2 regions of the Cereibacter sphaeroides 2.4.1 genome follow, and region 2 is predicted to be linked to the other one. Evidence: riboswitches for the same ligand, from Rfam matches in the RefSeq annotation. Region 2 holds a riboswitch; the other holds the start of a gene.
What was found. A riboswitch is a leader RNA that binds a small molecule or an ion and turns the genes downstream of it on or off. The one in region 2 is predicted to bind cobalamin.

Region 1 (11,247 bases), on a different contig from region 2:
CGCGTTCCAGATCCTCGCGGGTGATGATCGAGACAGAGGCGGGCGCGTCGGCCACGTTCTGCTCGAAGCCGCCCGCCGTCACCGTGATCTGATCGAGGGCGATGGGCTCGGCCGCGGTCTGGGCCTGAGCGGTCAGGCCGGTGGAGAGGAGGGTGCCGGCGGCAAGGAGGGCGCGGCGCCCCCGTCTGGGGAAGGGGGCGATGGGACGGCGGCTCGGCACGTTGAAAGACAAGCCGCGTCCGGCATGGGACGTCGGAGGCATGGGAGAATCCCTTGAGTTTTTCGATGGATGCGCCTGAGCTCGCAACCGTGGGTGCGATACCTGAGTAATTCGCTAGTATTAGCGCCCGACGGCCGAGTCAACCGCGCCCGGTCAGACGTGGTGCAGCACCAGAGGCCGTCCGCGATGCTCGGCCACTTCCATCTCGATCCCGTAGAGCCGGTGCAGGATCGGGGTCGTCAGCACCTCGGCCGGGGTGCCTTCGGCCGCGATCCGCCCGTCCTTCAGGGCGAGGATGTGGTCGGCCCAGGCGGCGGCATAGTTCACGTCGTGCATCACCACGACGACGCTGCGGCCCCCGGTGCGGACGAGGTCGTTCAGCCGCGACAGAAGGGCGCGGGCATGGGCCATGTCGAGATTGTTCAGCGGCTCGTCGAGCAGGAGCCAGTCCGTTCCTTGGGCGAAGGTCATGGCGAGGAAGGCGCGCTGGCGCTGGCCGCCCGAGAGCTCGTCGAGGAAGCGGTCGGCGAGCGGGCCCAGCTCGAACACCGCGATGGCCTCCTCCACCGCCGCCGCATCGGCGGGCGTGCGGCGGCCCTGATGGTGCGGCCAGCGGCCGAAGCCCACCAGCTCATGCACCCTGAGGCGGCTGCCCACCGCCGTCTCCTGCCCGAGCACGGCCATCTTCAGCGCGAGCTGGCGCGACGGGGTGCGGGCCACATCCAGCCCGTCCACCCGGATCCGCCCCTGCCCCAGCGGCGCGAGCCGCGCGATGAGCGAGAGCAGCGTGGACTTGCCCGCCCCGTTCGGCCCGATCAGCGCCGTGAGCGCCCCCTTCGGCAGCCGCGTCGTCACATCGGTCAGGATCTCGGCCCCGTCGATCCGGTGGCCCACGCCCTCAAGCTCGATCATCGGATCCGTCCCTTCATCAGAAGCCACAGGAAGAAGAGCCCGCCCGCCAGTTCGACCACGACGCTGAGCGTCCCCTCGAGGCGCAGCAGCCGCTCGAAGAGGAACTGTCCGCCCACGAGCAGCGCCACGGCCGACAAAGCCGCCGCGGGCAGCAGCGCCGCATGGCGCGCCCGCTCGGTCAGCGCATGGGCGAGCGAGGCCACGATCAGCCCGAAGAAGCCGATCGGACCCACGAGCGCGGTGGCGCTGGCAACCAGCACCGCCACCAGCCCCAGCGTGAGAAGCGCGAGCCGGTCGTGTCCGAGCCCCAGCGGCACCGATGTCCGCCGCCCCAGCGCCAGCACATCGAGCCGCGGGGCGAGCACCAGTGCCGTGCCCATCGCCGACAGCGCAAGGAGCCCCGCCCAGGGCAGCAGGCCCGCCTCCACCCGCGAGAAGGTGGCGAAGCTCGCCTGCTGCACCACCGCATAGGCGTTCGGATCGAGCAGACGGCCCACGAAGCCCGCAGCCGAGCGGAAGAGGATCCCGAAGATCACGCCGGTCAGGATCATCCGCGGCAGATCCTGCGCCCCCCGGGCGAGCAGCGTCCCGAAGAGGAGGAGCGCCGCCGCCACCAGCCCCCCGGTCTCGAGCAGGAACTTCGTCCCGCCCGGCAGGGCCGCGAAGCCCGAGATGCCCAGAACCGCCACCAGCGCCGTCTGCATCAGCACATAGAGCGCGTCGAACCCCATGATCGAGGGCGTGAGGATGCGGTTGGTGCTCACCGTCTGGAAGAGCACCGTGGCCACCCCCACCGAGGCCCCGACCACCGTCAGCGCCGCGAGCCGCGTGGCCCGCAGCTCCAGCGCGAAGGCCCAGTTCGCCGCCCGGAGCCCCCAGAAGAGATAGAGTCCGGCGACGACGAGGCAGATCGGCACCAGCCAGCGGATCGACCTATCCACGCGCGGGCCTCCAGAGGAGCCAGAGGAAGAGGAGCGAGCCCAGCACGCCCAGCACCGTGCCCACCGGCAGCTCGTAGGGATAGCGCACGAGGCGGCCGATCAGATCGCAGGCCAGCACCAGCGCCCCGCCCCCCGCCGCCACCACGGGCAGGGTGGCGCGCAGGTTGTCGCCCATGATCCGGTTGACGAGGTTCGGCACCACGAGGCCCACGAAGGGCACCATGCCGACCGTCACCACCACCATCGCCGTCACCACCGCCACCACAAGGAGTCCCAGCCGCATCACGCCTCTCGCATCGAGCCCGAGCCCCACCGCCGTCCGCTCGCCGAGGCCCAGGATCGCGAACCGGTCGGCAGCCAGAAAGGCGAGCGCGGCGGCCGCGGCCGCCACCCACAGAAGCTCGTAGCGCCCCGCAAGCACGCCCGAGAATTCGCCCGTCATGAGCCAGATCCCCACGAGCTGCATCATGTCCGCCTGCCAGGCGACGAAGGTCGCGGCCGACTGCAGCACGCCCGAGAGGATGAGGCCCACCAGCGGCACGAGCAGCACCTCGCGCGGCGGCAGGCGGCGGATCAGCGCGAGGAAGAGGCCGGTGCTTGCCATCGCGGCGAGGCTCGCCACGATCATCTTCACCCAGAGCGCCGCGCCGGGCGCCGCCAGCGTGACGACAAGCAGCCCGATGGCCGCGCCCTCGGCGGTGCCCGTTGTGCCGGGCTCGACGAAGCGGTTGCGCACGAGCTGCTGCATGACGACGCCCGCCACCGCAAGCGCCGAGCCGGTGAGGATCACCGCCAGCGTGCGCGGCAGGCGCGAGACGATCAGAAGGAGGTGCCCCTGCGGATCGGACCAGAGGGCCGCCGGGCCGAGCCCCGCGGCCCCGACGAAGAGGCTCAGCACCGCCAGCGGCAAAAGAGCCACGAGGGCCAGGCGGAAGGCCATGTCAGCCCCGCTCCCGCCCGGGAAGGCCCGGGCCGAGGCCGGCCGAGAAGGGTCGGATCATCGCGCAGATCTCCCGAAGGGTTCCGGCGTGTGGCTGGAACTGGCTCCACGCGACGCGCCGACGGATAACCGCCCCCGCAGCCGGGGTCCAGTGCGGGCGATCACCTTTCCGGGGGCGGAGAAGACGTCGGGCCCGAGGCCCGCCCGTCCCATGACCACTCGCCGGTCGAGAGGGAGAGTCGGGCCGAAGTCGCGAAGCGGGAGGGAAATGACGCTCGATCAGCCAGACATCCGGGGCAGGAACGCGCCGCAGTCAGCAACGATAAAGTCCACGAAAAAGGGGCGCCGAAGCGATCCGGCCCGGCACCCCTGCGTCCCGGACTTTTTCACGACGATCCGACAGGACACGCAAGACGCTTGAAAAGGCGCGCCTCTCGGGTATTCCTCATGTCGCACGAATAAGTGCGACCGGTCCGGCACCCACGGCCCGCGGCCCGATCCTTTGGAGAGCAACCCCCTTCCAAAGAGCCACAGCTCCTCTCTCTTGGTGCGAAATCTTTACAGGTTGGGGGCACACAGCTAGCTAAAATCGTCGCGTCGCGTCTCAGGTTCCCGGGAATCACCGCTCATGTCATGGACAATCGATGCCAGAGGGCATGGGCCGATTCCGCTGAACAAGTGGCTCTGGCGCTCCTATATCAAGGCCGCCCTCGTTCCGCTGCTGCTGATCGAATTCGGCTTCGTCGGCGTCTATCTCATCACGAGCCAGGTGGTCTACGACCGGAGCGCCTCGGCAATCACCCGCATTTCCGAAACGACTTTGCGCGACGATTCAACCCGCGAGGCGGATATCATCGCCCACAGGTTGCAGAGCATCAGCGCCACCACCCGGATCTTCTCCGAAGAAACCGCCCGTGCGCTCGCCGCGCCTGCTACGGTGTCGGAGGAGGAAAAGGCGCGCCACCGCCTCTCGCCCGAGGGGGTCTTCTACACGACGAAGGACACGGGCGGAGCGGCCGTCTTCTATTCCGGAATTGTCCCGATAGGCGAGGCCGAGCGCGAAAAGGTCTGGCGCACGGCGCGGCTCGATCCCTTGATGAAATCCATCAAGGACAGCGATCCCCTGATTGCCCAGCTTTATCTGAATACATGGGATTCCTATAACCGGATCTATCCCTACTTCGACGTGCTCGACATCTACCCGCCGAAGATGGATATCCCGAGTTACAATTTCTACTACGAGGCCGATCGCGCGCACAATCCGGCGGGCGGGGCGGTCTGGACCGATGCCTATGTGGATCCGGCCGGAGAGGGCTGGATGGTCTCCTCGATCGCGCCGGTCTACGGGCCGGACCGGCTCGAAGCGGTGGTGGGCATCGACGTCACCATCAAGACGATTGTCGAACAGGTGCTCGACATCAAGATGCCGGGCGACGGCTTTGCCGTCCTCATCGGGCGCGACGGCACGATCCTGGCCCTCCCGCCGAAGGGCGAGGATCGGCTGGGGATGAGCGAGCTCATCGGCCACACCTATGCCGAGGCGATCCTTCAGGACACGTTCAAGCCCGCCGAGTTCAACATCTTCCGCAGGCCCGATCTGGCGTCCATCGCGCTCCAGATGCAGGCCGAGCCGGCGGGCGTCTCGAAGGTCGATCTGCAGGAGCCGATGATCGCCGCATGGTCCACCGTCGCGGGGCCGAACTGGCGCCTCCTTCTGCTCACGAGCGAACGGAGCCTGCTCACCGAGGCCACGAACCTGCGCGACCAGCTGGGATTCGTCAGCACGAGCATCGTGGCGATCCTCGTCCTCTTCTACGCGGGCTTCTTCGCCTATCTCTGGCGCCGGTCGGTCGCGATGAGCGCGCGCGTGGCCCGGCCGCTCGGGGATCTCGAGCAGCGGATGGTCCTCATCAGCGAGGGCGGCACCGTCCCCCCCTCGGCGCCGTTCGAGATCCAGGAACTGCAGACCGTGGGCGAGCATCTCGCCACCATGGGCGACAAGCTCGACGCGGCGAACCGCGCCAAGTCCAGCTTCCTGTCCTCCATGAGCCACGAGCTGCGCACGCCACTGACCGCGATCATCGGCTATGCCGAGCTGCTCGAAGCCTCGGAAGGCCGCAAGCTCGACGGGGAGCGGCTGCAGCAGGTGCAGGCGATCTCGACGGCGGGCTGGACGCTGGTGAAGCTGGTGGATGCGGTGCTGGAACTCAGCCGGCTCGAACATCGCGACCTGCGCCTCGCGACCAGCTCGATGGATCTGATGCCGCTGATCGAGGAGGCGCTCGGCCGCGCGCGGCCCGACGCGGAGCGCATGCGCGTGACGCTGCGCCTCATCGCGCCCGAGACGCCGCTGCCGTCGGTGGTGAGCGATCCGGCGCTCCTCCGGCGCATCCTCGACCAGCTTCTGTCGAACGCGGTCAAATACAACCTGCCCGGCGGCCTCGTGGAGGTCAGCTTCGGCCTCGAGGCGCCCGACACGGTGGATCTGTCGATCCGCGACACCGGCCCCGGCATCCCGACGGACCGGCAGGCCGAGGTGTTTCAGGCCTTCCAGCGGCTCGGGCACGAGAACGGCGCCATCAGCGGCGCGGGCATCGGCATGACCATCGCGCAGCGGTTGGCCGAGGTCAGCGGCTGCCGTCTCAGCCTCGAGAGCACCCCGGGCAAGGGCACGGTCTTCCTGCTCCGCATCCCGCGCACCCGTCAGGGCGCGCCAGGCACCGCCTGATCTCACCGCAGCGCCCGGACGGGTGCGCAGCTTCGGCACGATTCCTGCAGGAGGCCCCCGGACCGAACCGAAAGGGAGACCCGGATGTCCTGCACCCCCTGTCGCCTCGCCCGTCGCGGGCTCCTGACCGGCCTGCCCGCGATCGTCCTGATGTGGCAGCTCGGCCTGACCGAAGCGGGCGGTCACGCGGGCCTCGGGCTTGCCCTGCTTGCGGCGGGCTTCGCGCTCGTCCTCCTCTCGCTGATGCTGCGCGCGCTCCGCACGTCCGGTCATTGAAGCCGCGGGCGGCGGTTGCGGACCCTGCCGGCCCGGCAGGAGGCCCCCTCGGAAAGACCCGTCAGACCGAGGCAGACGCCCGCCCCGAGCGCCCTCGACAGGCGCTCGACGCCCGAACGGCCGTCGAGCGCCGAGGCCGCGCCCGCCTGCGCCCTCACAAAGCGCGGTCGGCCTGCCAGCCTTCCTCCATGAGCAGATCGTCGAGCGGCAGCCGCTGACGCCAACCCTTCAAGGCCAGTTCCGGCGCGCTGTAGAAGCGGTCCACATGGCCCACGCAGAGATAGGCCACGATCTTGACGCGCTCGGGGATGCCGAGGATCGCCCGCAGCTCCTCCTCGCGGTAGATGCTGACCCAGCCCACGCCCAGCCCCTCGGCCCGCGCGGCGAGCCAGAGGTTCTGCACCGCGCAGACGGTCGAATAGAGATCCATCTCGGGATTGTGGGTCCGCCCCAGCACCACCTCGCCGCAGCGGTCGCGGTCGCAGGTGACGCAGATGTTGAGCGGCGCCTTCAGGATGCCCTGCAGCTTCAGCGCGCGGTAGGTGTCGCGCTTCTCCTCGGGGAAGAGCAGCGCCGCCTCGTCGTTGGCGCGGCGGAAGGCCTTGTGGACCTCGGCCCTGCGCGCGGCATCGCGGATCAGGAGGAAGTTCCACGGCTGCATGAAGCCCACCGAGGGCGCGCGGTGCGCGGCCTCGAGCACCCGGCGCAGCGCCTCGGGATCCACCGGATCCGGCAGGAACTCGTCGCGCACGTCGCGCCTCTCGGCGATGATGTCATGGAGCGCCTGACGCTCGGTTTCGGTGAAGCGGCGCGCCGGGCGCGGCTCGACGGGAGGAAAATCCGGCATGGGATCGCTCCTTGGCTCGTGACGATCCCGCCGCCGTCCACGCGGCGGGAACCTCTGCGTCAGGCCGGTCTTCTGGCTCCGGTTCATCTGCCGCCGGGCGCCTTCCCGGCGAACCGGTGGCCTCTTGCCCGGAGCATCCCCGTCACAGCGGCGGGCCCGCGCCGGATTTCCACCGGCTTCCCGATTCTCCGCCCGAAGGCGGCACCTGACCCCTGCCACAAAGCAGAACCGGCGCGCCCGGGCAACCGTCCGCATTCCAGCCGCCCCTCAGAGCCTTGAAGGCCGCGGCGGCGCGCCCCATAGTCGCCCGAGGCGTCCGGAGGGGCGCGTTCCGCAGGCAGGTCTCTTGGCGTTCACGTTCCTTCATACGGCCGATCTCCATCTCGACGCGCCGCTGCGGGCTGTGGCGCTGCGCGATCCCGAGCTTGCAGCCGAGATCGGCGTGGCCTCGCGCACCGCCTTTTCGCGCATCGTGGATCTCTGCCTTGCCGAGGCGGTGGCCTTCCTCGTGATCGCGGGCGACCTCTGGGACGGAACCTACAGCTCGACCAAGACCCCCCGCTTTCTCAAGCAGGAGCTTTTGCGGCTCGAGGCCGCGGGGATCGGCTGCTATATCCTGCGCGGCAATCACGATGCGCTGGCGCGGCAGACGGGCGAGCTCGAGGCGCCGGCCAACACCACCGTCTTCGGCGCCCGCCCCTCGACGGTCGAGCTCTCGATCGACGGCCAGCCGGTGGCCCTCCACGGGCTGAGCTTCCGCGAGCCGCACGCGCCCGAGAGCCTGCTGCCGCGCTATCCGGCGCCGAAGCCGGGGGCGTTCAACCTAGGCCTCATGCATACGAGCCTGAACGGCAGCCCGGGGCACGATCCCTACGCGCCCTGCAGCCTCGCCGAGCTCGAGGCCCACGGCTACGATTACTGGGCGCTCGGCCATATCCACCGCCGCTTCGTGCATCGGGGGCGCGCGACGGTGGTGATGCCGGGCACGCCGCAGGGGCGCGACATCGGCGAGGCGGGCGCGGCCTCGGTCACGCTGGTGCAGGTGGGCGACGACGGGGCGGTCACGCTCGAAGAGCGCAGCGTGGCGCCGCTGCGCTTCGACCGGCTGGCGCTCGACTGCACGGGGATTGCGGACTGGTCCGACCTGCTCGCCCATCTCGACCGGGCGCTCCGTGCCGCGGCCGAGGCGCCGCGCGCGGAAGACCATCTGGTGCTGCGTCCGGTGCTGACCGGGGCCACGCCGCTCGCCTGGCGCATCGCGCGCGATCGCGACCGGCTGACCGAAGAGGCGCGCGCCCTCTCTGCGGGACGCAGGCTCTGGATCGACAAGCTCGAACTGCGGCTATCGGAGGAAGGCGCAGAGCTGCCCGGCGCGGCCCTGCCCGAGGATCTCGTCCGCCTCGTTCAGGAGGATCTGCCCGAGGATCCGGCCCTGAACGCCGCGCTTCTTGCGGCCACACAGGAGCTCGCGCGCGACCTGCCGCCCGAGGCGCGCGATCTGCTGGGGCAGGATGAGGCGGCGATGGCCGCGCTCTGCCGCAGCCTTCTGGCCGAGGGAACGCCCCTGATCCTCGCCGAGCTTGCGGCGGAGGCGTCGGACTGATGCGCCTCGACCGGCTCGACCTCACGCGCTACGGCCATTTCACGGACCGGCGGCTCGCATTTCCCGCGCCTGCGCCGGGAGAGGCGGACCTGCATGTGGTCTACGGGCCGAACGAGGCAGGCAAGTCCACGCTCTTCTCGGCCTGGCTCGACCTCCTCTTCGGCATCCCGCTCCGCACCCGCTACGACTTCCGCCACCCCGGCCCCACGATGCGCGTGGGCGCGCGGCTCAGCCATGCGGGCGGCGCGCTCGATCTGGCCCGGGTGAAGCGGAACACCGGCAGCCTCCTCGACGCGCACGACCAGCCGGTGCCCGAGGCGCTGCTGCAATCGGCGCTGGGCGGCCTCACGCGCGAGGGCTATTCGGCCATGTTCTCGCTCGACGACGACACGCTGGAAAAGGGCGGCGACAGCATCCTTGCGAGCCGCGGCGATCTGGGCGAGATGCTCTTCTCGGCGAGCGCGGGGCTGGCCCAGCTGAGCCCCCGGCTCGAGGCGATCCGCGTGAACCTCGACGGCTTTCACCGCAGCGGCAAGCGCAGCGGCTGGCTTTGGGACACGAAGAAGCGGCTGACCGAACTCGATGCGGAGCGGCGGCGGCTGGACGTGTCGGCCGGAACGATCCAGAAGCTCGCACGCGAGGCGGAGGCGGCCGAGGCCGCCTGGCGGGCGGCGCGCGGTGCAGAGGATGCGGCGCAGGCGGATCTGGGGCGGCTGCAGGATCTGGCGGCGACCCTTCCGATCCGGGCGCGGCTCGAAGGGCTGCGGGCGCGGCTCGCGCCGCTGGCCCATCTGCCCGAAGCCGGGGTGGCCGAGCGCGACCGGCTCGACCAACTCGACCGCGAGACCGAAGCGCTGCGCGCGCGTCGCGCCGACCGGGCCCGCCGCCTTGCGGATCTCGCGGCAGAGGCCGATGCCTTGCCGCTCGATCCGGCGGTGCTGGCTGCCGCCGGCGACATCGAGGCGGCCGAGGCGCTGCGCCCCGAGCACGAGACGGCGCAGAAGGACCTGCCCCGCCGCGAAGCCGAGGCGTTCGAGGCCCGCGCCGAGGTGACGGCGCTTCTGGCCGAACTCGGCCATCCGGGGGCAAAGCCGGAGGGGCTGGTGCTTCCGGCAACCACGCTCGCACGGCTCCGCGCCCTTGCCGCAGAGCGCTCTGGCCTCGAAGCGACCGCGGCCGCCTCGGAGGCGGAGCGACGCGCGGCGGCCGAGCGCCTCACGCGCGAGCGCGACCGTCTGGGCGATCCGGGCCCCGAGGGCGAGGACGACACGCTGGTCGCGCTGCTCGCGCGGCTGCGGGCGCAGGATCCGGCCGAGGCCCATGCCCGGGCGCGGCTCGACCGCGATCTGCATCAGGCGCGCCTCACCGCCGCGCTCGAGGCGCTTGCCCCCTGGCGGGGCGATGCCCCGGCGCTCGCGGCCCTGCCCGTGCCCTCCGCCGCCCTGCTCGACGGGTGGGAGCGCGGCCTCGAAGAGGCCCGTCAGCGCGTGGCCGACGCCCAGAGGACGGCAGAGGCGATCCGCGCCGATCTCGACCGGCTGCGCCACGATGCGGCGGCAGAGCGAGGCGCCGCCTCGGCCACCGGCCTCACCCTCGCCGAGGCCGCCGCCGCCCGCAGCCGACGTGAAGCCGCCTGGGCCAGCCATCGCCGCGCCCTCGATGCGGCCAGTGCCACCGAGTTCGAACAGGCGCTCCGCGAGGACGACCGCATCTCCGCCCTCCTCGCCGAGGCGCTGGCCGAGGCCCGCCGCGCGGCCGGAGCCGAAGCCGAGGAGGCGCGGCTTCTCCGCACGCTGGCCGAGGCGGACGCGGCCCGTGAGGCGGCGCGCGCCGGGCAGGCCCGGATCCGCACCGCCCTTGCCGAGGCGGGAGGGGCCTTCGGCCTCTGCGATGCCGACATCTCCGCCCTGCGACACTGGCTCGGCCTCCGCGACGAGGCGCTGGCCCGGCAGGCGGCGCTCCGCGAGGCCGAAGCCCATTGCACCCGCCAGTCGGAGGCGCTGGACGCGGCCACCCTTGCCCTCGCCGCGGCCCTCGGCGCGCCGGAGGGCACGCCCTTCGAGGCCCTCCTCGCGACCGCCATCGCCCGCACCGAAGCCGCCGAACGTCGGCGCGAGGCGCGGCGGCAGCTGGCCGGGCTGGCCGCCGATCTCAAGGCCCGCGAGGCCGCCGAGGCGCAGGCACAGCAGGCGCTCGCGCGCTGGCGCGAAAGCTGGCACGAGGCGAGCCGGGACACGATCCTCGCCGACGGCCCTTCCGAGGGTCCGGTGCTCGATCTCCTCGATGCGCTCGGCGCGGCGGCCCGCAGCCTCGCCGCGCTCGAGGACCGGATCGCCAAGATGGAGGCGAACCGCGCAAGGTTCGAGGCCGCCCGGACGGCGCTCCTCGCGCGGCTCGACCTCGATCCCGACACGGGCTGGGAGGCGCTACGGTCCCGGCTGCGCCGCGCGCAGGATGCGGCGCGGGACGCGGAACGGCTCGCCCAGCAGCGCACCACCGAGGAGCGTCAGGAGGCCGAGGACCGCCGCACCCTCGCCGCGCTGGAAGAAGACCGGGCCGCGCTCGCCCAAGCGCTCGGCTGGTCCGAGGCGGACGGGCCGCTCGCGGCCCACCTCGCCTGCTGCCTCGAGGCGGCCGAGCTGCGCCGTCAGGTGGCAGCCCTTCTGTCGGACCTCTCAGGGCGGCCCGAACCGCAGGAGACCGACGATCCCGCGACGCTCACTTCCCGGATCGAGAAACTGCGCACCGACCTCCAGCTCCTGCGGAGCGAGGCCGAGAGC
Region 2 (11,247 bases):
GCATGACGAGTTCGGCCCGTTGGGCAGGCCCCTGTTCGAAGACCCGTCGGCCCGCGCGCTCTCGCGCGTGGGGGTTGTGGATGTGGGCTCGAACTCGGTGCGCATGGTCGTCTTCGACGGCGCGGCCCGCAGCCCCGCCTATTTCTTCAACGAGAAGATCATGTGCGGTCTGGGTCAGGGGCTGGCCGAGACCAACCGGCTGAACCCCCGCGGCCGCGAGCGGGCGCTGGCCGCGCTGAAGCGCTTCGCGCTGCTGGCGCGCGGCATGAAGGTCACGCCGATGATGGTCGTCGCCACCGCCGCCGTGCGCGAGGCCGAGGACGGGCCCGAGTTTCAGGCCGAGGTCCTGCGCGAGACCGGCCTCCGGCTCTGGGTGATCGACGGCGACGAGGAGGCGCGGCTCTCGGCGCAGGGCGTGCTTCTGGGCTGGCCCGACGCGCGCGGCATCGTCTGCGACATCGGCGGCAACTCGATGGAACTGGCGCGGATCGGCGACGGCAAGGTCGGCCGCCGCGTGACTTCGCCGCTCGGGCCCTTCCGCCTCCAGCAGGTCAAGGGCACACCCAAGGAGCGGCAGGCCCATATCTCGGGCATCATCAAGGGGCTGAAGGAGACGATCCAGCCCGACCACGACCGGATCTATCTCGTGGGCGGCTCGTGGCGCGTGATCGCCCGCCTCGACATGGAGCGGCGGGGCTATCCGCTGACGGTGCTGCACGAATACCGGATGATGCCGCGCTCGCTGATGGAGACGCTCGACTGGATCGCGGCGGGCGATCTGGCGGCGCTGCGCGTGCGCACCGGCACCTCGCCCGAGCGGATGGAGCTTGTGCCTCTCGCCGTCGAGGTGCTGCGCGAGCTGATCCGCATCTTCCGGCCGAAGGAGATCGACGTCTCCTCCTACGGCATCCGGGAGGGTCTGCTCTACGAGCAGATGCCGCCCCGGCTCCGCGCGCGCGATCCGCTGATCGAGGCCGCGCGCATGGCCGAGGCGACCTCCGCCCGCAGCCCCGGCTTCGGCAAGAAGCTGCACCAGTTCCTCTCGCCGCTCTTCAAGAACGCCCCCCCCGACCGGCAACGCCTCATCCGGGCCGCCTGCCTTCTCCACGACACGACATGGCGCGCCCACCCCGACTACCGCGCCGAAATGTGCTTCGACAACGCGACCCGCGCCAATCTGGGCGGGCTCGATCATCCCGGCCGCGTCTTCCTCGGGCTGGCCCTCCTCCACCGCTACAAGAACTCGCGCTCTGGCTCGCGGCTCGAACCCTTGTTCCGGCTGCTGAGCGAGGAGCAGATCCTCGAGGCGGAGGTGCTGGGCAAGGCCATGCGTTTCGGCTCGATGTTCTCGATCGAGGATCCGAGCACGGCGGGCAGCCTCAAGTTCATGCCGAAGAAGAAGATCCTCGAACTGACGCTGACGCCCGAGGGTGCGGCGCTCTACGGCGAGGTGGCGCAGGCGCGGTTCAAGTCGCTGGCGGCCGCGCTCCATGCGACGCCGCAGGTGAAGACCAGCGGATGATGCAGCTCGACCATGTGGCGATTGCGGCCACCGATCTGGCGGAGGGCACCGCCGCCGTCGAGGCGGCTCTGGGCCTTTCCATGGGGCCGGGCGGCGCCCATCCGCTGATGGCCACGCACAACCGGCTGCTGGGGCTGGGCGACAGCTACCTCGAAGTGATCGCGCCCGACCCGGCGGCGCCGCGCCCGCCCTTCCCGCGCTGGTTCGACCTCGACCGGTTCGAAGGTCGCCCCCGCCCCTCCAACTGGATCCTGCGCTGCGCGGATCTCGACGCGGCGCTGGCGCTTTTGCCCGAGGCGGGCCGCCCGCTGGAGTTGCGCCGCGGGGACCTGCGCTGGCGGATGGCCGTGCCCGAGGACGGGCGGCTGCCGTTCGACAATCTCTTCCCGGCGCTGATCGAATGGCAGGGCAGCCCGCCGTCTCTGCCCGATGCGGGCCTCAGGCTCGCGCGGATCGAGATCCGCCATCCCGAGGCCCCGGCGCTGGCGCGGCGGCTTGCGCCGCTTCTGGCAGACGACCGCGTGGCCTTTCTGGCCGACGAGCTCCCCGCGCTGCGCTTCACGCTGGACGGCCCGCAGGGCCCGCGCCTGCTCGCATGACCCGCACCCCGGAGCTTTCCCGATGATCCGTCCCGCTGTGGCTGCGGATGTGCCCGCCCTGCTTGCGATCTGGAACCCGATCATCCGCGACACGCTGGTGACCTTCAACGCCGAGGAGAAATCGGCCGACGAGCTGCGCACGCTGATCGCGGCGCGGCCCGCGTTCCTCGTGGCGGATCCGGGCGAGGGGCCGGTGGGCTTTGCGAGCTACGCCCAGTTCCGCGGCGGCGTGGGCTACCGGCACACGATGGAGCACACGATCATCCTCGGGCCTGCGGCGCGTGGTCGCGGGCTCGGGCGCGCGCTGATGACGGCGATCGAGGATCATGCGCGGGCGGGCGGCACCCATTCGCTCTTTGCGGGCGTGAGCGCGGGCAATCCCGAGGGCCGCGCCTTCCATGCGGCGATGGGCTTTGCCGAGACGGCGGTGCTGCCGCAGGTGGGCTACAAGTTCGGCCGCTGGCTCGACCTTGTGCTGATGCAGAAATTCCTCTCCTGACACCACCGGATCGGCGGTTTATGCTGGCCTCATGTCGATCTGGACCCGCATCACAGACGCGCTGGCCGCCCTCGCCTCCGGCGAGAGCCTGTCGGCCGTGCTCGACCGCCTGCGCACCCCGCCCGAGCGGTCGGTGGCCTTCACCATTGCCGTGATCGCGCTCGGCGCGAAGATGGCCAAGGCCGACGGGCAGGTGACGCGCGACGAGGTGGCGGCCTTCCGCGAGATCTTCGCGATCCCGCCGGGCGAGGAGGCGAACGCCGCCCGCGTCTTCAACCTCGCGCGGCAGGATGTGGCGGGCTTCGATTCCTATGCCCGCAAGATCAAGGGGATGTTCCGCGGCGACGACCGGATCCTCATCGATCTGATGGAGGGGCTCTTCCACATCTCGGTGGCCGACGGGAGCTATCATCCCGACGAGGACGCCTTCCTGACCGAGGTCGCCCGGATCTTCGGGATCGGCGACCGCTGCTTCCGCGCCCTGCGCGCCCGCTTCGTGAGCGATGCGCCGCGCGACCCCTACGACGTGCTGGGGGTCGAGCATGACGCGCCGATCTCGGAGGTGCGCAGCGCCTGGAAGCAGGCGGTGCGCGACTGCCATCCCGACCGGATGGTGGCCCGCGGCGTGCCGGAAGAGGCGGTGAGGCTCGCCGAGCGGCGGCTGGTCGACATCAACCGCGCCTGGGAGGAGATCAGCGCGAAGCAGGCGGCCTGAATGGCCCGCCCGCTGCGCATCGCCACCTACAATGTCGAATGGTTCAACGGGCTCTTCGACGACCACGGGCGGCTCAGGACCGACAACGAACTGTCGGGCCGCTACGAGATCACCCGCCGCAACCAGATCGAATCGCTGGGCATCGTCTTCACCGCCCTCGATGCCGACGCGATCATGGTCATCGAGGCGCCGAACCAGAGCCGGCGCCGCTCGACGGTGAAGGCGCTCGAGACCTTCGCGCGCACCTTCGGCCTGCGCGCCTCGCGCGCCGTCTTGGGCTTTCCCAGCGAGACCGAGCAGGAGATCGCGCTCCTCTACGACCCCTCGCGCATCGAGGCCCATCACGATCCGCAGTCGAGCGCCAGGGCGCCCCGGTTCGACGAGGTGTTCCGCTTCGACATAGACGTGGATGCCACGCCCGAGGCCATCCGCTTCTCCAAGCCGCCGCTCGAGCTTGCGCTCAGGGCCGACGGCCATCCGCTGCGGGTGATCGGCGTCCATGCCAAGTCCAAGGCCCCGCACGGCGCGCGCAACCCGGCCGAGGCGGTGCGGATCGGCATTCAGAACCGCCGCCAGCAGCTGGCCGAATGCGTCTGGCTGCGCAGGCGGGTGGCGGGCCTCCTCGCGCGGCACCAGAGCGTGATGGTGATGGGCGATTTCAACGACGGCCCCGGTCTCGACGAATATGAGAAGCTCTTCGGCCGGTCGGGGATCGAGATCGTCCTCGGGCTCGAGGAGCCTCCCGAGTTGCGCCTGCACGAGCCCCACGCGCGCATGGCGCTCACGCAGCGGGTGGGCATCCAGCCCAGCTCGGCCCGCTTCTGGCTCGCCCCGGAACAGCAGTATTTCGAGGCCCTGCTCGACTTCATCATGGTCTCGGCCGATCTGGCGGCGAAATCGCCCCGCTGGCGGATCTGGCACCCGCTGAACGATCCGAACTGCTTTCGCACCCCCGAATTGCAGCAGGCCCTCCTCGCAGCCTCGGACCATTTCCCGGTCACGCTCGACATCGACCTCTGACGCCTCCCGGCGCTGCGCTCTAGGCCAGGAGGTCTTCGCCGGCAAAGCCTCCTCGACCGTGCCCCTCCCCGGCGGCGCATCCGCGGCGAGAGGACGATTCCGTCGCCCCCGCCCCTATCGGGCGCGCGACCCCGGCAAGCCGGATTGCGCCCGGCCACCTCCCGCGCCCCGCGACGCGCAGCCGCTGCGATCCGGCGGGCCTTGCGCGCGGGGCGGGAAAGACGGAAGGTGCGGGCGACGGTTCCCGGAGGAAGCTCCGGGCGAAGAGGGAATGCGGTGCGGGCCTGACAGGCCCCAAGCCGCGACTGCCCCCGCAACTGTAGGCGGCGAGCGCGTCCCATCATGCCCACTGGCCCAGGACAGGCCGGGAAGGGCGGGACAAGCCCAGACCCGCGAGTCAGGAGACCTGCCGTCGACGGACCTGTAACAGCCGGGCGGGGTGTCCCGGGCGCAGGGCGCGTGCGCACGGGCGCCGCCCCTCCGCCTGCCCGCTCCCAAGATGCGCGGAGGGCGCGATGATCGTGACGCGGAACGGACGGACCTACAGCCTCACCGAATGCCGACACCGGAAGGAACCCTGCCTGAAGGGCCTCGCGGTGGTCGAGCATCTGGCCAGCTCGGCCCGATGCACCCAAGGGCTCATGGGACCCGACTTCGAAATGCAGGGCTGCGTGCGGCTCACGGGCTGCATCCGGCCCTGCACGGCGCTCTTCCGGCTAACGGCGGGCGGGCTCCAGCTCTTCTGCGACCTCGAGCCCGGAGACTGGTCGCCGGGCCTCGTGCGGCTGGCCGAGATGATCGAGGGCGGCGGCTCCTTCACCGGCACGCTGCCTGCCGAACCCGCGGCCATGGTGCTCGCCTCGGCGCCGGAGCCCGCGCCCGAGCGCGCCGCCCCGGCCCGCCCGCTCCCGCGGGAGGCGGCACTGCATTGACGCTGGCGGCGGGCCTCAGGGCGCCTGCGGAGGCGATCCGCCGGGCGCGGGTGGCGGGCCATCTGGGCGAGTTCCTGCAGGGCCGCCTCGGGCCCGACGGGCCGCTCGCGCTGGTGACCCTGCCCTGCCCCGGCCTCGGCGCCGAGGCGATCCGGGCGCCGGGTCCGCTGGCCCTCGACCAGCCCGGGGCGCAGATGCTGACGCTGCCCGCGCTCTGCGACCTGCTGGCCTCTGGCGGAGCCGCGCCGGACGGCCGCTTCCGCCTGACGCTCGACCTGCCGCCGGGCGGCGGGGCGGGCGCCTCGACCGCGGCGCGGGTGGCGCTCCTCCATGCGGCAGGCGTGACCGATCCGGCCACCGTTGCCCGCGCCTGCCTCGCCTCGGAAGGAGCGAGCGATCCGCTGATGTTCGACCGGCCCGAGCGGCTGCTCTGGGCCTCGCGCGAGGGGCGGGTGCTGGCAGAGCTGCCGCCCCTGCCGCCGATGGAGCTGGTGGGCGGCTTCTTCGGTCCCGCCCGGCGCACCGATCCGGCCGATCTCGCCTTCCCCGACATCTCGGACCTTCTCGAGGGCTGGGGCGCGGCCGACCTCGCGGGCGTGGCGCGCCGCGCGAGCCTCTCGGCCGCGCGCTGCCTTCAGCTGCGCGGCCCGGCGGAGGATCCGACCGCGGCCTTGGCCCACGGTCTCGGCGCGCTCGGCTGGGCCATCGGCCACACCGGCCCCGCCCGCGCGCTGATCTTCCCGCCGGGCGCCGTTCCGCGCGGGGCGGCCGGGGCATTGCGGGCCGCGGGCTTTTCCCGCATCACGCGCTTCCGCATCGGCGGAGCCTGAGGAGGGACCATGCGCGATCACGGCGGCAATCTCGACAGCGCGGCGGCGCTCTTTGGCGGGGCGGTCGAGGACTGGCTCGACCTCTCGACGGGGATCAACCGGGTGCCCTATCCGATGCCGCGCCTGCCCGCCCGCGCGCTGACCGCCCTGCCCGATGCAGCGGCCGAGGCGCGCCTTCTGGCCGCGGCGCGCGTGGCCTTCCGCACAGAGGCGCCGATGCTGGCCGTGGCCGGGGCACAGGCGGCGATCCAGCTCGTGCCGCGGCTCACCCCGCCCGGACGGGCGCGCGTCCTTGGCCCCACCTACAACGAACATGCGGCAAGCCTCCGCGCCGCGGGCTGGCAGGTCGAGGAGGTGAGCGAGCTTGCGGCGCTCGAAGGCGCCGATCTCGCCGTGCTCGTCAATCCGAACAACCCCGACGGCCGCCGCCACCCGCCCGAAACCCTCCGGGCGCTCCTGCCCCGCGTGGGCCGGCTTCTGGTGGACGAAAGCTTCGGCGATCCGCTGCCCGATCTGTCGCTCGCTCCCGAGGCCGGCGTGCCGGGGCATCTGGTGCTGCGCTCCTTCGGCAAGTTCTACGGGCTGGCGGGGCTGCGGCTGGGCTTCGTGCTGGGAAGTGCAGAGGATGTGGCGGCGCTGGCGCGGATGGCGGGGCCGTGGGCGGTCTCGGGCCCGGCCATCGCCGCGGGAACCGTGGCCCTGGCCGACCGAGATTGGGCGGAGACCACGACCGCGCGGCTCGAGGCCGAGGGGCCGCGGCTCGATGCGCTGGCCGCCCGGATGGGCTGGCGGCTGGCGGGCGGGGCGCATCTCTTCCGGCTCTACGACACGCCGGATGCCCGTGCGGCGCAGGATCACCTCGCCCGCGCCCGGATCTGGAGCCGGATCTTCCCCTGGTCGGACCGGCTGATCCGCCTCGGCCTGCCGGGTGGCGAAGCGGAATGGGCGCGCCTCGACGCGGCCTTCGGCGAAGGGATGCGGTAGAGGGCCGCTCCGGGAACGGGCCCATCTCCCCATGGACGCCGCGCCGCAGGCTGCCTCCGCCCGGGCCTCAGCCCTCCGGTGTGCCGCCCGAGAAGTTGCGATAGAGGAAGCGGTCGGCCCCCGCCTCCGCCTCGGCCCCCGCGAGCGAGAAGAGCTGCGCATGGAGCGGCGACTTGGCGCAAGCCGGGTCGGTGGCCGCCGCATCGCCCGCCAGCGCGAAGGCCTGACAGCGGCAGCCGCCGAAATCCTCCTCGGCATGGATGCAGGACCGGCAGGGCTCCTGCATCCAGCCGGTGCCGCGGTAGAGGTTCAGCGCCTCGGACCGCTGCCAGATCTCGGCCAGCGGCGCCTCGCGCACCGAATCGAACCGGAGCCCGGTGATCGTCTCGGCGGCGTGGCAGGGCAACACCTTGCCCGAGGGCGAGATGTTGAAGAACTGCCGCCCCCAGCCGCCCATGCAGGTCTTGGGCCGCACCGCGTAATAGTCCGGGATCACGTAGTCGATGGCGAGCACGCCCGAGAGCCGCGCCTGCGCCTCCTCGACGATCCGCGTCGCCTCGTCGAGTTGCGCGAGCGTCGGCATCAACGCCGCGCGGTTCTTCAGCGCCCAGCCGTAATACTGCACATGCGCCACCTCGAGCCGCTGCGCGCCCATCTCGACCGCCATCTCGACGATGCGCGGCAGTTCGTCGAGGTTCTGGCGGTGCATCACGGCGTTGAGCGTGAGCGCCATCCCCTCGGCACGCACCCAAGCGGCGGCCTCGATCTTCTTCGCATGGCCGCCGCGGAAGCCGCCGATCCGCTCGGCCACCGGCGCGCTTGCGCCCTGCAGGCTCACCTGCACATGGGCAAGCCCGGCCTCGGCCAGTTCGGCCACCTTGGCGCGGGTGAACATCACCGCCGAAGTGATGAGGTTGGTGTAGAGCCCCGCCCGGTCGGCATGGGCCACGAGCGCGACCAGATCGCGCCGCACCAGCGGCTCGCCGCCCGAGAAATGGATCTGCAGGACGCCGAGCGCCGCCAGCTCGCCGATCACCCGCTGCCAGTCCTCGGTCGAGAGCTCGCGGCTCGCGGCCTCCAGCTCCACCGGGTTCGAGCAGTAGGGGCATTGCAGCGGGCAGCGGTGGGTGAGCTCGGCCAGCACCGCCATCGGCAGCGCAGGCGCGGTCGGGGCGGCCGGTGCGGGCGCGGCGAAGGCGTGGTCGTCCATCACGCGGCCTCCCGGTCGATCAGATAGCCGCGGTCGGCCAGATCCTGCAGCAACGCCAGCACCTCGCGCGCGATGACGCCGGGCTCGGCCACATATTTCCGCTCGAAAAGCGCCGTCAGCCCCGCTACCGTCTCCTGCCCGTCGCAGGCCTGCAGGATCTCGACGCAGATCTCGTCGGGCGTCATCACCCGCTCGGGCACCAGAAGCACCCAGTGCTGGCGGCTCTGGTCGAAGCGCAGCCGGGCATGACGGGCGAGCTGCGGCACGCTTTCGGGCGAAAGCTCGAGGCGGCTCATCGCATCTCCTCCGGCACGAAGGCGCCGGGCGGGACATGGCCCAGCACATAGGCATGGTGGAGCGCGTCGAGCTGGGTCCAGAGCACCTGCGTCTTGAAGATCAGAGCGTTGCACACCGCCGCGCGCTCCTCGGGCGTGCGGGCATGATCGCGGACATAGCGCAGCGCATAGTCGGCGTCGCGCGGAGCCTGCGTCAGGCGGCGCTGGAAATAGGCCATGACGGTCGGATTGATGAAATCGTAATGCGACAGCATCCCCGAGATCCGGGTGGCATGGATGTTCGGCGCGAAGAGCTCGGTCAGGCAGGAGGCGATGGCCTCGAGCGGCGAGCGGTCGCGGACGAAATGGACGTAAGCCTCGACCGCAAAGCGGGTGGCGGGCAGGATGCCCTCGGTCGATTCCACATAGGCCCGGTCGAGCCCCAGCCCGTCCGTCAGGATCAGCCAGCGGTCGATCCCGCCCTCGGCCCCCTCGGCGCCGTCGTGATCCTCGAGCCGGTGGCGCCACTCGATGCGCGTGGCGCGGTCGCGGAAGCGCGAGATCACCACCGCATCCTTCACCGGGATCGTGCACTGGTAATAGTAGCGGTTCAGCGCCCAGGCCTGCACCTGACCCTTGGTGAGCTCGCCCCCGTGCAGCATGTGGTGGAACGGGTGGCGGTCGTGGTAGCGGGCCGCGCCGATCTCGCGCAGCCGCTCTTCCATGGCGTCGGCGCTTTCCAGCGGGCGGGCGGGCGACAGGCTCGTGCTCAGGTCGAGACTCATGCGACGAACTCCATTCCGGGGGCGGGAACACACCAACCGGCACGCTCGGCCTCGGCGCGCTCCGGCGAACCGGGCATCAGGACCGGGTTCGAATTGTTGATGTGGACGAAGACCTTGCGCGAAATGCCCAGAGGATCGAGCGCGGCCATCGCGCCCGCGGGCCCGCTCATCGAGATATGGCCCATGCGCCGCCCGGTCTTCTGCGACAGGCCCGCGCGGATCATCTCGTCATCCTGCCAGAGCGTGCCGTCGAAGAAGACGAGATCCGCCCCGGCGAGCCGGTCCGCCAGCGCGGGCGTGACCTCGGCGCAGCCGGGCAGGATGAAGGCGCGGCGGCCGCCGGCAGACAGCTCGAGCCCGATGCTGTCGCCTTCCGCCGCCCCCTCCTCCTCGCGCCAGAGCGCGGGCTTGCCGGGCACAGCGAAGCTCCGCACCGTGAGGCCGGAGGCGCGTCCGCAGGCCAGCACGGGCTCGAAGGGCGTCTCGGGCCGCATCGGGCGGCGCGGCACGATCTCGGGGCGCAGGACGCCGAAGATCGGGTTCGCGGCCAGCACCTCCAGCACGTCCGGATGGGCATGGATGGCGAAGGGCCAGCCCTCGCGCAGGGTCAGCAGCCCTGCCACCGCATCGACCTCGGCATTGGTGAGGATCACGCCCGCGATGGGCGAATGGCGCAGCCCATGGCGCGGATGCAGGGCCGGAGTGTCGAGGATCTGCTGGCGCAGATCGGGCGAGGCATTGACGAGAAACCAGCTCTCGCCGTCCGCGCTGGCCGCGAGCGCGCACTGGCCGTTGCGGAGCGCAGGCTCCGCGCGCGCGGCGCGGCAGCCCGCGCAGTTGCAGTTCCATTGCGGCAGGCCGCCGCCTGCTGCGGAGCCGAGGACGATGATCCGAAGCATCGCAGCAGGCTCCACTCGTTACTTGCGCTTGGCGCAGGAATACATGTTGATTTCCATCCCCACCGGGGTCTCGTCGTAACGCGGGGTCTTCCAGGCCATGGGATCTCCTCCTCCGTGATGGCGCCGCTCCGGGGCGGCTCCTTCGACTATCGGGGCTGCGTCAAATGGTCGCCAGCTATGGAGAGGATAGGCGCCGCCTATTGCGGCAGCGCAGCGGAAACCATGCTGCGGCAACAGCTTATCCGCCCCCCCCGGACTGGCGCCGAGGGCGGATGGCGGGGCTGGCGGCACAGGAGCGCAGGCCCCTGCGAGGCAGAGGCAGGGTCGCGTCAGGGCCGGGAGAGCAGGGCCGGCAGCGGCTCGATCGGGGGCAGCCGCATGGCGCTGCCTGCCGCCTGCAGCGCCGCGACGACGGCCGCGTGCCGGCCGGTCCGGTGCTGCGCAGGCTGGATCAGCGCCACGATCCGGCGCGGCTCGAGCCCCGCATGATAGAGCCGCACGCCCGGCGACGGCCCCACCGACAGCGCCGGCACGATGCAGATGCCGAGCCCCGCGCGCACCATCGAGAGCGCGGTCTCGAAGCTCCTGACCCGCGCCGTCATCCGGTTCTGCGGCAGCATGTCCGAGAACCAGCTCTCGATCCGGCGGCTGTGCTGGGTGCCGAAGGCGATCTGGATCGAGGCGCCGAGGATCGCCTGCGCCTCGGGGGCCAGATCCTCGATCCGCGCCACACAGCCGAGGTCGAGCGACTCGGGCACCGCGAGCACGGTCGGATCGGCCATGATCGGGATCTGGAGAAAGCCGGTGCTCGCCTCCGAGATCGAGTTGGCGGCGAGAAGCCCGATGTCCGCCTGCCGCGAATAGAGCATCTCGAGCACATCCGCGGGCGCGCCTTCCAGCAGGTCGCATTCGGCGGTGCCGTCGAGATCCATGTGCCGCAGCGCCTCGGGCAGGATCGTCCGCAGGAGCGATTCGAC

Region 1: linked by a shared signal. The riboswitch ahead of bluB (5,6-dimethylbenzimidazole synthase) and the one ahead of RSP_RS12275 (hypothetical protein) in region 2 are both predicted to bind cobalamin.

The regions. Positions count from the first base shown of each region.
Region 1 is NC_007494.2:270,117-281,363, reverse strand. It holds gene RSP_RS16775 (TonB-dependent receptor domain-containing protein) at 1-262, opposite strand, end outside; gene RSP_RS16770 (iron ABC transporter ATP-binding protein) at 374-1,132, opposite strand; gene RSP_RS16765 (iron chelate uptake ABC transporter family permease subunit) at 1,129-2,073, opposite strand; gene RSP_RS16760 (ABC transporter permease) at 2,066-3,013, opposite strand; gene RSP_RS16755 (sensor histidine kinase) at 3,642-5,741, shown strand; gene RSP_RS16750 (hypothetical protein) at 5,826-6,017, shown strand; gene bluB (5,6-dimethylbenzimidazole synthase) at 6,172-6,864, opposite strand; cobalamin riboswitch at 6,910-7,088, opposite strand; gene RSP_RS16740 (metallophosphoesterase family protein) at 7,211-8,467, shown strand; gene RSP_RS16735 (YhaN family protein) at 8,467-11,247, shown strand, end outside.
Region 2 is NC_007493.2:2,526,631-2,537,877, forward strand. It holds gene RSP_RS12250 (Ppx/GppA family phosphatase) at 1-1,522, shown strand, start outside; gene RSP_RS12255 (VOC family protein) at 1,519-2,121, shown strand; gene RSP_RS12260 (GNAT family N-acetyltransferase) at 2,144-2,620, shown strand; gene RSP_RS12265 (molecular chaperone DjiA) at 2,652-3,335, shown strand; gene RSP_RS12270 (endonuclease/exonuclease/phosphatase family protein) at 3,336-4,355, shown strand; cobalamin riboswitch at 4,577-4,783, shown strand; gene RSP_RS12275 (hypothetical protein) at 4,871-5,287, shown strand; gene bluE (L-threonine kinase BluE) at 5,284-6,117, shown strand; gene cobD (threonine-phosphate decarboxylase CobD) at 6,127-7,101, shown strand; gene pqqE (pyrroloquinoline quinone biosynthesis protein PqqE) at 7,169-8,311, opposite strand; gene pqqD (pyrroloquinoline quinone biosynthesis peptide chaperone PqqD) at 8,311-8,607, opposite strand; gene pqqC (pyrroloquinoline-quinone synthase PqqC) at 8,604-9,371, opposite strand; gene pqqB (pyrroloquinoline quinone biosynthesis protein PqqB) at 9,368-10,270, opposite strand; gene pqqA (pyrroloquinoline quinone precursor peptide PqqA) at 10,289-10,369, opposite strand; gene RSP_RS12315 (LysR family transcriptional regulator) at 10,600-11,247, opposite strand, start outside.